DNA from 2 places in the Tepidibacillus sp. LV47 genome. Region 2 is predicted to be linked to the other one. Evidence: riboswitches for the same ligand, from Rfam matches in the RefSeq annotation. Region 2 holds a riboswitch; the other holds the start of a gene.

Region 1 (5,096 bases), on a different contig from region 2:
GCCATTAATATGACCTAAAAGTGTTGATTTCCCGGCGCCATTATGGCCAATTAGCGCCACCTTTTTGCTATTCGGGATCTTTAAGGTAAGGTGATCAAGTGCTACCGTCCCATTCGAATATTGATAAATCACATTTTCAAATTCAATCATTGGTGGTTCCATAATTCTTTCCGTCCTTCTATACTTCGATTTTGGCTTGATCAGCTACAATAGAACTTTCAATCACTCCTCTGCTTTCTAAACCGATCGCCCATTTTCGATAACGCTCTAAAGAATTTATAAAAAGTTGTGATAATAAAGCAGAAAATGAATAAAGTGAACGAGTAAAGTTTTTATAGCCAAGCCGTGAAGTTTGTGCCATTTTCATCTGATAGGCTGTATCTAACAAAACAAATAGAAAACGATAGATAAGTTTCGCAATTTCGAGAAGATCAACAGGAATTTTCAATTTTTCCATTACTTTTATTAAGTCATGAAAAGGAGTGGTCAGTATAAGAAAAAGTAAGCTTGCCGTGTTAGACAGCGATTGAAAAAATATACTTCCTGCTGTTTCTATTCCTTGTTTCGTAATCCCAATATAATAAGGGCCGATGGAAAGAAAGCCCAACATCATTTTTGGTGATGGAGAAATGGATAGCATAATGCTCATAAGGCTTACTCCTAGAAAAAGACCCATCCCTAGCAATAATGTTAGATAATCCTTCCATGGCACTTTGGCAAAACCAATAGTGATCGTGACAGTAATAACCCAGATCATAAGATCGCCAATCCAATGAAACAAAAAAGATAGGATAAAACTTACAAACACAAATATCAATTTGATGAAAGGATCAAGTCGAATAAAACGATTGGTATACGCAATTTGATCAATTTTCAACATTTAATTTCTCACCTGTCATTATCCTTCCTCTGATAAAAACCAATTCCATAAATGAGAACACCGAATCCTAAAATTGCTTGAACGGAAAAAAGGATCTTTTCCATTGTCTCATTAGGTTCAAAAAATAAATTTGTAATCCATGGCTGATAATCTCGATCTATCGTTGAAATTACTCCTTGTGCTTGATCATCCGTCCCAGTAAATTCAAGATTTCCTAAAAAATTTTGTAAAAAGAGAATAAGGAACAAAACGAATACACTAAGTAGTATTTTTTTATTTACCCCAAGTAAAAAACCTCCTTTCTTTTTGTAAAAGAATTTGCAGTTCTTGCTGATGATTTTGCTTTAAGAGTTGAACAACAATAACTGTAATGATTCCTTCGATCATCGCTAACGGCACCTGAGTAACAGCAAAGATCGTAAAAAATTTCTGAAATGATTCCATCACTCCTCCAATTTGTGAAGGAAACGCAAGAGCTAATTGAAATGAAGTCACAACATAAGTCATTAGATCCCCTAAACTTGCGGCGAAAAAGATTGCAAGCTTATCTTTATGGAACAAACGTCTAAATAAATGATACGTACCTACTGCAAATATTGGCCCTATAATCGCCATCGAAAAAAGATTAGCACCTAAAGTGGTAATTCCACCATGAGCGAGTAAAAGAGCCTGAAAAAGTAAAACAATTCCCCCAATTACACTCATAATCGCTGGACCGAATAAGATCGCACCTAATCCTACCCCTGTCATATGACTACTACTTCCCGTAACTGATGGTAGCTTTAGAGCAGATAAGGCAAAAGTAAACGCCCCTATTACACCAAGGAGTAATTTAAATTGAGGATTTTCTTTGATAACGATACGAATCCTTTTCACTCCAAATACGAAAAACGGAGTAGAAATCACCCACCAAAAAGCAGCCCATTTAACCGGCAAAAAGCCTTCCATAATATGCATCGCATAAGCAGGTTGTGGAATGAACAAAAAATAAATCGTTAATAACAAAACCTCAACACTAAATGATCGATATTGCAAATCAATTCCTCCCTCCAATAAAATAAGCACCCCTACCCTAAAGATAGAAGTGCTTGATAGACTAACGAATATTCCGCCATACCACCTGTTTCACGAAAAAAACACTTCACTCCGTTTTACAAGGAAAGCGTTGAAGTGCTTATGTTTAACAATGTTGATATGGCAATGAAACGACAAACACTCCCCTATCTCCCGTAGGGTTATGTGTTTTGAAAATAGGCAGGTCTCCTGACTTCGATTCACCGTCTGTATAAGGCCTTCCCAATTTTGCAATCAGTGGCATTGATTTATACAGACTCCTCGTTACAGTGGCGGGACCGTGTCGGATTTTCACCGACTTCCCTTTTAATCCAAGTTATGATTGCATAACTTGGAACCTATTTCCATTCATATTTAATTTTATTAACTTAATATATACCTCATGACTGATAGCATGTCAATAAACTTTTTCATTTTGTTACTGTATAAAAAATAATCATTGCAAAAAAGCAAAATTTGTTATTTAATATCAAATAAGGAATACAACATATAGAAGGAATCGTTCTAAAAAAAAACAATATATAGTGTTTTATACAAAAAAGTAAGGTGTTTTAAAACTTAAAAGGGAATCTGGTGAAAGTCCAGAACTGTCCCCGCAACTGTAAGTGTGGACGAAATGAGTAAAAGCCACTGTACAAGAATGCTTCATGGCTCTTGTACGGGAAGGATTCAAAGTAGGAAGAAGCACAAGTCAGGAGACCTGCCTTACTTTTCAAGTTTCATTTTCTTCGGGAGTTGAGAGGATGGAACGATTGTATAAACAGGTATATTTTCTATAATTGCCTTTTTATGCCATCGTTCAATCCGCTCAAAATTGAGCGGATTTTTTTTATCAAATATACAAGGAGGCTTTTTTATGTTTAACAGTTCAAGTGAAATTATCAGGTCATTTACATCAGAAGTAGAAAACAAAAAGACAGATTTTTTAAAAAGGGAAAACAGCAATTATGTATATTCTTTGCCATTATTAAGACACCACTTAACCAATTTTGCAGAAGAAGAATTCCTATTAAATGAAATTTTACCTAAAGAATTAAAAGATTTATATGATCAAGGAATAGTCTACATCCATGATAAACAACTAAGTCCCTATTGTGTTAGTGTTGGGTGTAGAGATATCGCCACTTTTGGAATCCCTACCCTTGCCAAAAATATGCTGTCTTCTAAACCAACGAAGAGACTAGATACGCTCTTACGTCATTTTAGTAATGTGGTTGTTTTAATGTCTCAACAAGTTTCTGGAGCGGTTATGCTGTCGCAAATGACAACTGTCGCTGCATCGTATTTATATTTTGAAGAAACAGAAACACAAAAGAAGTATTCCCAAAACGATTTAAAACAATTATTCCAAAGCTTAATTTGGGAAATGAATATGCCTCTTCGAAGCGGTTCCCAATCTGCCTTTTCCAATATAACGATGGAATTTGGCAAACCTTCCGAAGAAATCAAAGATGAATACATAGTCATTGGTGGAGAAGCAAGAAATATGAAATATAAAGAAATTCCCTCTGAATATTTTGATCGGATTAATCAAGCGATTATCGATGTGATGGCTGAAGGAACAGGAAATGGCATTCCTTTTACCTTTCCTTTGATCACTGTTCCGATTGATGATCATTTTAACTTTGATAATGATTTATTCTTATATTTGTTAGACAAAATGTATAATTGGGGCGGCGTTTATTTTGAAAATTTTCGTACATTCCCCTTTGATAATGATTATTATAAAAAATTAAATCCTTACATAAAGGCCCGGGATCCAGAAGCCAGCAGAAGTTTATGCTGTCGTTTACAGATCGATTTAAGCTTGCTCTCTAAAGTGGGGAGTGGTATTTTTGGAAGTTCCACGGGGTCAACTGGTGCCGTGCAAGTACTTAATTTAAACGCCAATCGCCTTCTAATGGAATTTGGCCATGACAAAGATTTATTAAAACAAAAAATGCGCGAATACCTAGAAATCATGCAAAAAGGTCATCAAGCGAAAAGAAAATGGATTGAAGCAAATAAAGAATTATATCCCACTTTCTTTGCATTTAATAAAGACCTTAAAAATTATTTTAATGTTTTTGCCATCACTGGTATGCATGAAGGATTGATCAATATTGGTTTTAAAGATGGAATCAAAGATGAACAAGGAAAAAAACTTGCCCATGAAATTATGCAATATATGACTGAAGTGATAAATGAATTCATCGTTCGTGACCAAGTTGCTTGCGGAATAGAATATGCTCCTGCTGAAAATGCCGGAATCAAACTGGCTCGCCATGATATGAAATGGGCAAAAGAACATAACCGAGAAATTTTTGTTCAAGGAAAAGGAGAAGATGTTTATTTAACTTCTGGTTGTATGCTTCCCTTTAGTGAAGAAGACTTTTCAGCCCAGATAGAGAATGCTGCAGAATTTCAAGCTTATGCTACCTCAGGAAGTATTCTTCATCATTTTCTAGAAACAAAGGTTGAGCCTAATCTATTAGCAGATTATATCGACAAGTTATTTCAAAAGCCGATCAATTATATTACTTTAACACCCACCATCACAAGTTGCATGACTTGTGGTCAGCAATTATTGGCCGAAGATGGGAAAAACATTGAATTATGCCCGGTTTGTGGTAGTGATGATATCGCCACATTTAGTCGAGTGATTGGATATGTTCGCATGATCGCTCGAAAGAAGATAAAAGTAGATCAAGAGGGTTTTTATAATGGTGAACAAAATTTTTGGAGTAAAGCTAGACGATTTGATTGGAATACACGAAAACGTATAAAATCTGAACATTTAAAGGAATTACACCACGAGGATATTTTAACAGAGGTATTTTAAAGAGGGATGGCGTATGAAGTTTTATAAACAAGTGATGAGAACATTTGTTGATCTACCAGGCCACCATTCTCTACTTATCCATTCCCTCGTTGGTTGTAACATGCACTGTTTTGGTTGTCATAATTATGATGAAATCGTAGCAAAAAAACATGAAGAATTTTTTACAGAAGAAGACATTATCCAGCAAATTCAGTTGAACGGCTATTTTTTTGATGCAATTATTTTCAGTGGTGGAGAATTTTTATTAGAAAAGATTGAACCCATAATCAACTTCTTAAATAGAATCCGAAGTATATTTCATGGATTGATTATTATCAATAC
Region 2 (5,096 bases):
ATCAATGATATCTTTTCCGTCGATAAATGGAATTCGCACTACGTTCAAGGTGGTCCCTGGATACCTTGAAGTGGTTAATTCGATATGACTTTGCTTTCCTTTAAGGATTTGAATGACTTGATTAATAAAAGAGGATTTGCCCACATTGGTTGCGCCAACAACAAATACATCACGATTCCCTTTTTCTTTTTCCAGATAGTGAATCACTTCCTTTAAACCAATATTCTTTTCCGCACTGATGAGAAAAATTTCTTCAGGAAAAAGTCCATGCTCATTAACATATTTTCTTAGCCAATGTTTGATTTTTTCATACTTAACAGATTTTGGAAATAAATCAATTTTGTTTGCAACAAGAATAAAAGGATTATGGCCAATAAATCGTGGCAAACCAGAGATTAAAGTGCCATCGATATCAAAAAGATCGACAATTTGAACAACAAAATTATCCGTTTGTCCGATCGAATGAAGGATCTCTAAAAATTCATCCTCGTCCATTTGAATAGGTATAACTTCATTGTAGTGCTTAATCCGAAAACAGCGCTGACAGATGCGATTTCCTGTTTCTAATGCTGATGATGGGATAAAGCCTGCTTTGGTTTGATCGGTTGTTTGTAGTATTGCGCCACAACCTTCACAATATAGCATTTCTGACATTTATTCATCCTCCCAAGCAATCAATCCTCTACGTTTTAACCATTTCATGATTATTCGTTCAATCACTCGAATGATCTTCGTTCCTAATTTTTCTTTTTTTGAAATGGGAATAACAAGAATCGTATAAAACCCCATTCGCTTTCCACCAAAAATATCCGTTAATAATTGATCACCAATGACAACTGTTTCTTTAACTGTCGATTGCAATCGTTCCAATGCTTGTTTAAATGCTCGTTTTAGGGGTTTTCTTGCCCGATGTATGTATGGAACGGTTAGTGGATCAGCAAATTCAGCTACTCTTGTTAAATTATTGTTGGATACAATTATGACTTTAAAACCCATTTCTTGTAAATCATCTAACCATTTTACCAATTTAGGAGTGTAATAAGGAGAATCAGCTTCCACAAGAGTATTGTCCAAATCGGTAATAATGGAAGTGATCCCTCTTTTTTTCAGGGCATCAAGATCAATATGATAGATAGACTGAACATATAGATCTGGTACAAAGTTTTTTAATAACACGTGCAAAAACTCCTTATGTATAAAAATAAATACGACGATACTCTACAAAAATGGTTATCGGCAATAACTATACCATATTTATCCTTCCTTCTGCAAAACATTAAAAAAGACTACAACAAGGTGTAGTCTTCTTTCATCAAGTAGTGTTTAGGCCTCATGCCCCAATTTCTCATTTACTGAGCGAAGTTTTTGTTCGATTGATGCTTGTTTATCTCTCCTGTCATCGATACGAATTAAAGTGGATACACGTAAAGCACCATTTTCAAAAGGGACTTCGTGCATTCTCATGATCACAGCCATAATATCTTTTAAATCACCTTCAATAATCGTACTCATTGCCGTAAGTTGAAATTTCACTGGTTCGGGTGCTTCTTCTAATACTTTATGTACATTAGCCACATATTGACTTATACTTGGACTGCCTGTTCCTAGAGGAGTTATCGTTACTTCTACAATTGCCATCATCATCACTCCTTTTCCTAAAAAAATGAGGTTCCATTTCCACTATCTTAATTTTAACAAAGATTTTCCATAGAAAACAACTGGACATTTCATTTCACTCATAAAGGATACGTATCATTAGTTTATTGCCCTTGTAACAAAATTTGTGGAACCTTTCGTATTGGATGCTGTACTAAAATTGGCTTTGTATGGTAAACTCGTTCAATTTCCTTAACATTAAGCACTTCCTCTACCTTACCGATAGATTCAATCTTTCCATCTTGAATTAAGATCAATTCATCACAGTATTGAGCTGCCAAATTTAAGTCATGGAGTACCATTACAATCGTAATCTCTTTTTCTTGATGCCATTTGCGAATATGTTCTAATACTAAGATTTGGTGACCAATATCTAAATAAGTGGTTGGTTCATCTAGAAATAAAACTACCGGATCTTGAACCATCGCCCTTGCCAAAGAAACTAATTGGCGCTCACCGCCGCTTAATGTAGCCACTTGCTGAAAACGTTTCTCCCATAAATCCAATTGCACCAGGGTTTTTTTTACTAGGTCTTTATCCCTTACCGATAAATCTGTGAAAAAGTCTAACCACGGATACCTTCCCATCGATACCACTTCATTAACGGTAAAAGGGAGAGGCGGAGTTCCCTCTTGAGACATTACCGCTAATTTTCGAGCTAACTCTTTCTTACGATAGCTCGTTATGTTTTTACCTTGAAATAGAATCTCACCTTCATCAACGTCAAACAAACCGCTCATGGCTTGTATTAAAGTGGTTTTCCCGCTTCCATTTGGCCCAATGATGCCAAGAACACGTCCCTTTTCTACTTCAAAATGAATGTTACGCAACACTTGTTTTTGTCCAAAAAAATGAGACACACGCTTAACTTGGAAGAGACTCAATTTTTAACCCCTCCCATTTCGATTTTTATAAAAGAGATATGCGAAAAAAGGCGCACCTAAAAATGCAGTCAGAACACCGATGGGAATTTCGCTTGAAGGAATCATCGTTCGCGCTAAAGTATCTGTAAGGATTAAAAAAACTGAACCAGCTAAAACAGACACAGGGAGTAATATTCGATGATTTGCACCAAATAAGACTCTGAGTATATGAGGAATAATTAAACCTACAAACCCAATTATACCTACAATCGAGATCGCAGAAGCAGCTAGTAAGGAAGCAATGGTCAAAATCCTTACTTTTTGTTTCCCTACTTCCATTCCTAGGTAGGTTGCCGCATTCTCTCCTAAGGCAAGAACATTCAGGTCTTTATATTGAAAAAGTAAAAAGATTGTACCAAATAAAAAATAAGGGATGAGAACGAGAATATCGGTCCAATCATGGTTGGCTAAACTGCCCATAAGCCAAAAGATGATCGATTGAAGTTTGTTATCAGATATGGTAATTAAAAAGGAAAGAACGGCCCCCATAAGGGATTGAACGATCACCCCAGCAAGAATCAATGTTTCACTTCCTCGGTAATATTGCCTTTTCGCCAAAAGTACCACAAATCCCAATGCCATCATTGCCCCAAGAAAAGCAAAGATGGGAAGGGTAAAATGACCGAATAATGAAAGATCAGGAACAAAGATTAAAGTGGATGCTGCGCCTAAAGCTGCTCCAGAAGATACACCCAAAATATACGGATCCGCCAAAGGATTTCGTAAGACACCTTGAAATGCCACACCGGAAATGGACAACATCGCACCTACTAAAGATGCCAAAATAATTCTGGGCAAACGTAAATTGATAATGATCATCTCATCACTAATTTCCCAATCTGGAGCGAGTTCAATTCCAGGAAGTTGATTCACCAAAATTTTCACTGTTGAAACGAAGTCTAAATGAACAGATCCAACAAACAGGCTTGCAAATATAGAAAAAAAGAGAAGAAGGAACAAAGATCCTATGATAAGAGCAAGATTCTTTTTTTGTTTCATAGCAACACCTATTTTAAAGATTTGGATAAATAGGGCATGTCAAGGAAAAGTAAAAGTCCCTTTTTACCCGAAGATAAAAAGGGACATAAGGACATCATGATCCAATTTGTCAATGAGATAGATGCCTTCCCTTTTCCTCGAAGGTTAAGCTTCCTTAACAAATAGGCAGGTCTCCTGGCTGATGGCATACCTTCCACTCCTTCCCGTCTTACGACAGTGGATTCATGTGGAGGCTTACACCAATCACAGTGGCGGGACCGCGTCGGATTCTCACCGAACTTCCCTTTTCATCTTTCTGACGAATCAGAAAGAACCTATTTGCCACACGTTATTTTATTTTCTGAGTTCATTATAACGTATAAAAACAATTTAACAAGCACTATCTTATCTTTGTTCAGAGTTTTATAATCAAAAATAAGTTTGTACATTAAAGCGCTTTTAGAGTTCCTTTTTCACATCTGTTGAGTTCAAACTGCTTTTGCAATAACTCTGCCTCTTTTTTTTTGTGCTAAAAATTCCCACCTTAAAAAAAGGCGGGTCTAAACTCATCTGTTGGCTTAACAATTCATAGTTCTTTATTCTTTACTTTCTTCTTTTTTGCCAATCATAAATCAGCCAAATTATAATAAGAAGGCCGATAAGAACGATAAAAATCCAAAACGTTCCTCTCATCCAAAAATACATATGGTGAAACATCATTTTTCTGCCCATCATCATCCCCATCGTATTTGGAGAAAACCAAATCATCCGAACAGCAAACAAGAGGAAGGAACCACCGAAAAAAATTAAAAATATAGAAAAAATAACCCATAAAAAAATTCTCATAATTCCCACTTCATTCCCTCAGAATAGATTTAAATATCTCATTCTTATTCTACTTTATATCCTATTCCCCATACCGTTTTTATGATTTGTTCTTTCACTCCAGCTTTCCGAAGTTTTTCTCTCAAATTTTTAATATGAGAATCAACAGTACGGTCCTCTCCCACAAAGTCAATCCCCCAAACCATTTCAATCAATTGCTCTCGCGACAAAACTTTTCCTTTATGTTTCATTAAGACCTCCAATAAATCGAATTCGGTTGGGGTAAGGTTTATCGTTTCTTCTAGGTAAAAAGCAATCCTTGCTGAAAGATTTAAAACAATCCCTTTATATTTCAATAACTCATCTTCTTCTGTACTTTTTTGTATTCTTCGTAATAAAGCCTGAATACGAGCAACCAACTCTGCCTCTTCAAACGGCTTTACCAGGTAATCATCAGCTCCAGATGTAAGCCCAGTTACTTTATCCTCTGTCGTACCTTTTGCTGTCAGCATCAAAACAGGGATATCAGATATTTTCCTTATTTTCTCTAATGTTTCCCATCCATCCATCACAGGCATCATCACATCAAGAATCATTAGATCATAATTTTCTTTTAAGATTTTATCATATGCTTCTTTTCCGTTTTCTGCTTCATCTACGTGAAAATCATGTTGTTGTAAATAAATCCGTAAAAGTTGTCTCATATGAAATTCA

Evidence for each region. Region 2 has a riboswitch for cobalamin ahead of ACMW72_RS06655 (FecCD family ABC transporter permease). Riboswitches for the same ligand answer to the same signal wherever they lie in the genome.
Region 1: it holds a riboswitch for cobalamin, as region 2 does, so the genes downstream of both, ACMW72_RS02525 (energy-coupling factor ABC transporter permease) here and ACMW72_RS06655 (FecCD family ABC transporter permease) in region 2, are expected to answer to the same signal.

What each region holds. Positions count from the first base shown of each region.
Region 1 is NZ_JBLWIF010000001.1:514,104-519,199, forward strand. It holds gene ACMW72_RS02510 (energy-coupling factor ABC transporter ATP-binding protein) at 1-162, opposite strand, end outside; gene cbiQ (cobalt ECF transporter T component CbiQ) at 179-880, opposite strand; gene ACMW72_RS02520 (energy-coupling factor ABC transporter substrate-binding protein) at 889-1,218, opposite strand; gene ACMW72_RS02525 (energy-coupling factor ABC transporter permease) at 1,154-1,915, opposite strand; cobalamin riboswitch at 2,116-2,311, opposite strand; cobalamin riboswitch at 2,482-2,677, shown strand; gene nrdD (anaerobic ribonucleoside-triphosphate reductase) at 2,811-4,775, shown strand; gene ACMW72_RS02535 (radical SAM protein) at 4,789-5,096, shown strand, end outside.
Region 2 is NZ_JBLWIF010000004.1:94,417-99,512, reverse strand. It holds gene yqeH (ribosome biogenesis GTPase YqeH) at 1-654, opposite strand, end outside; gene ACMW72_RS06670 (YqeG family HAD IIIA-type phosphatase) at 655-1,176, opposite strand; gene ACMW72_RS06665 (MTH1187 family thiamine-binding protein) at 1,324-1,638, opposite strand; gene ACMW72_RS06660 (ABC transporter ATP-binding protein) at 1,761-2,540, opposite strand; gene ACMW72_RS06655 (FecCD family ABC transporter permease) at 2,544-3,578, opposite strand; cobalamin riboswitch at 3,725-3,911, opposite strand; gene ACMW72_RS06650 (response regulator transcription factor) at 4,448-5,096, opposite strand, start outside.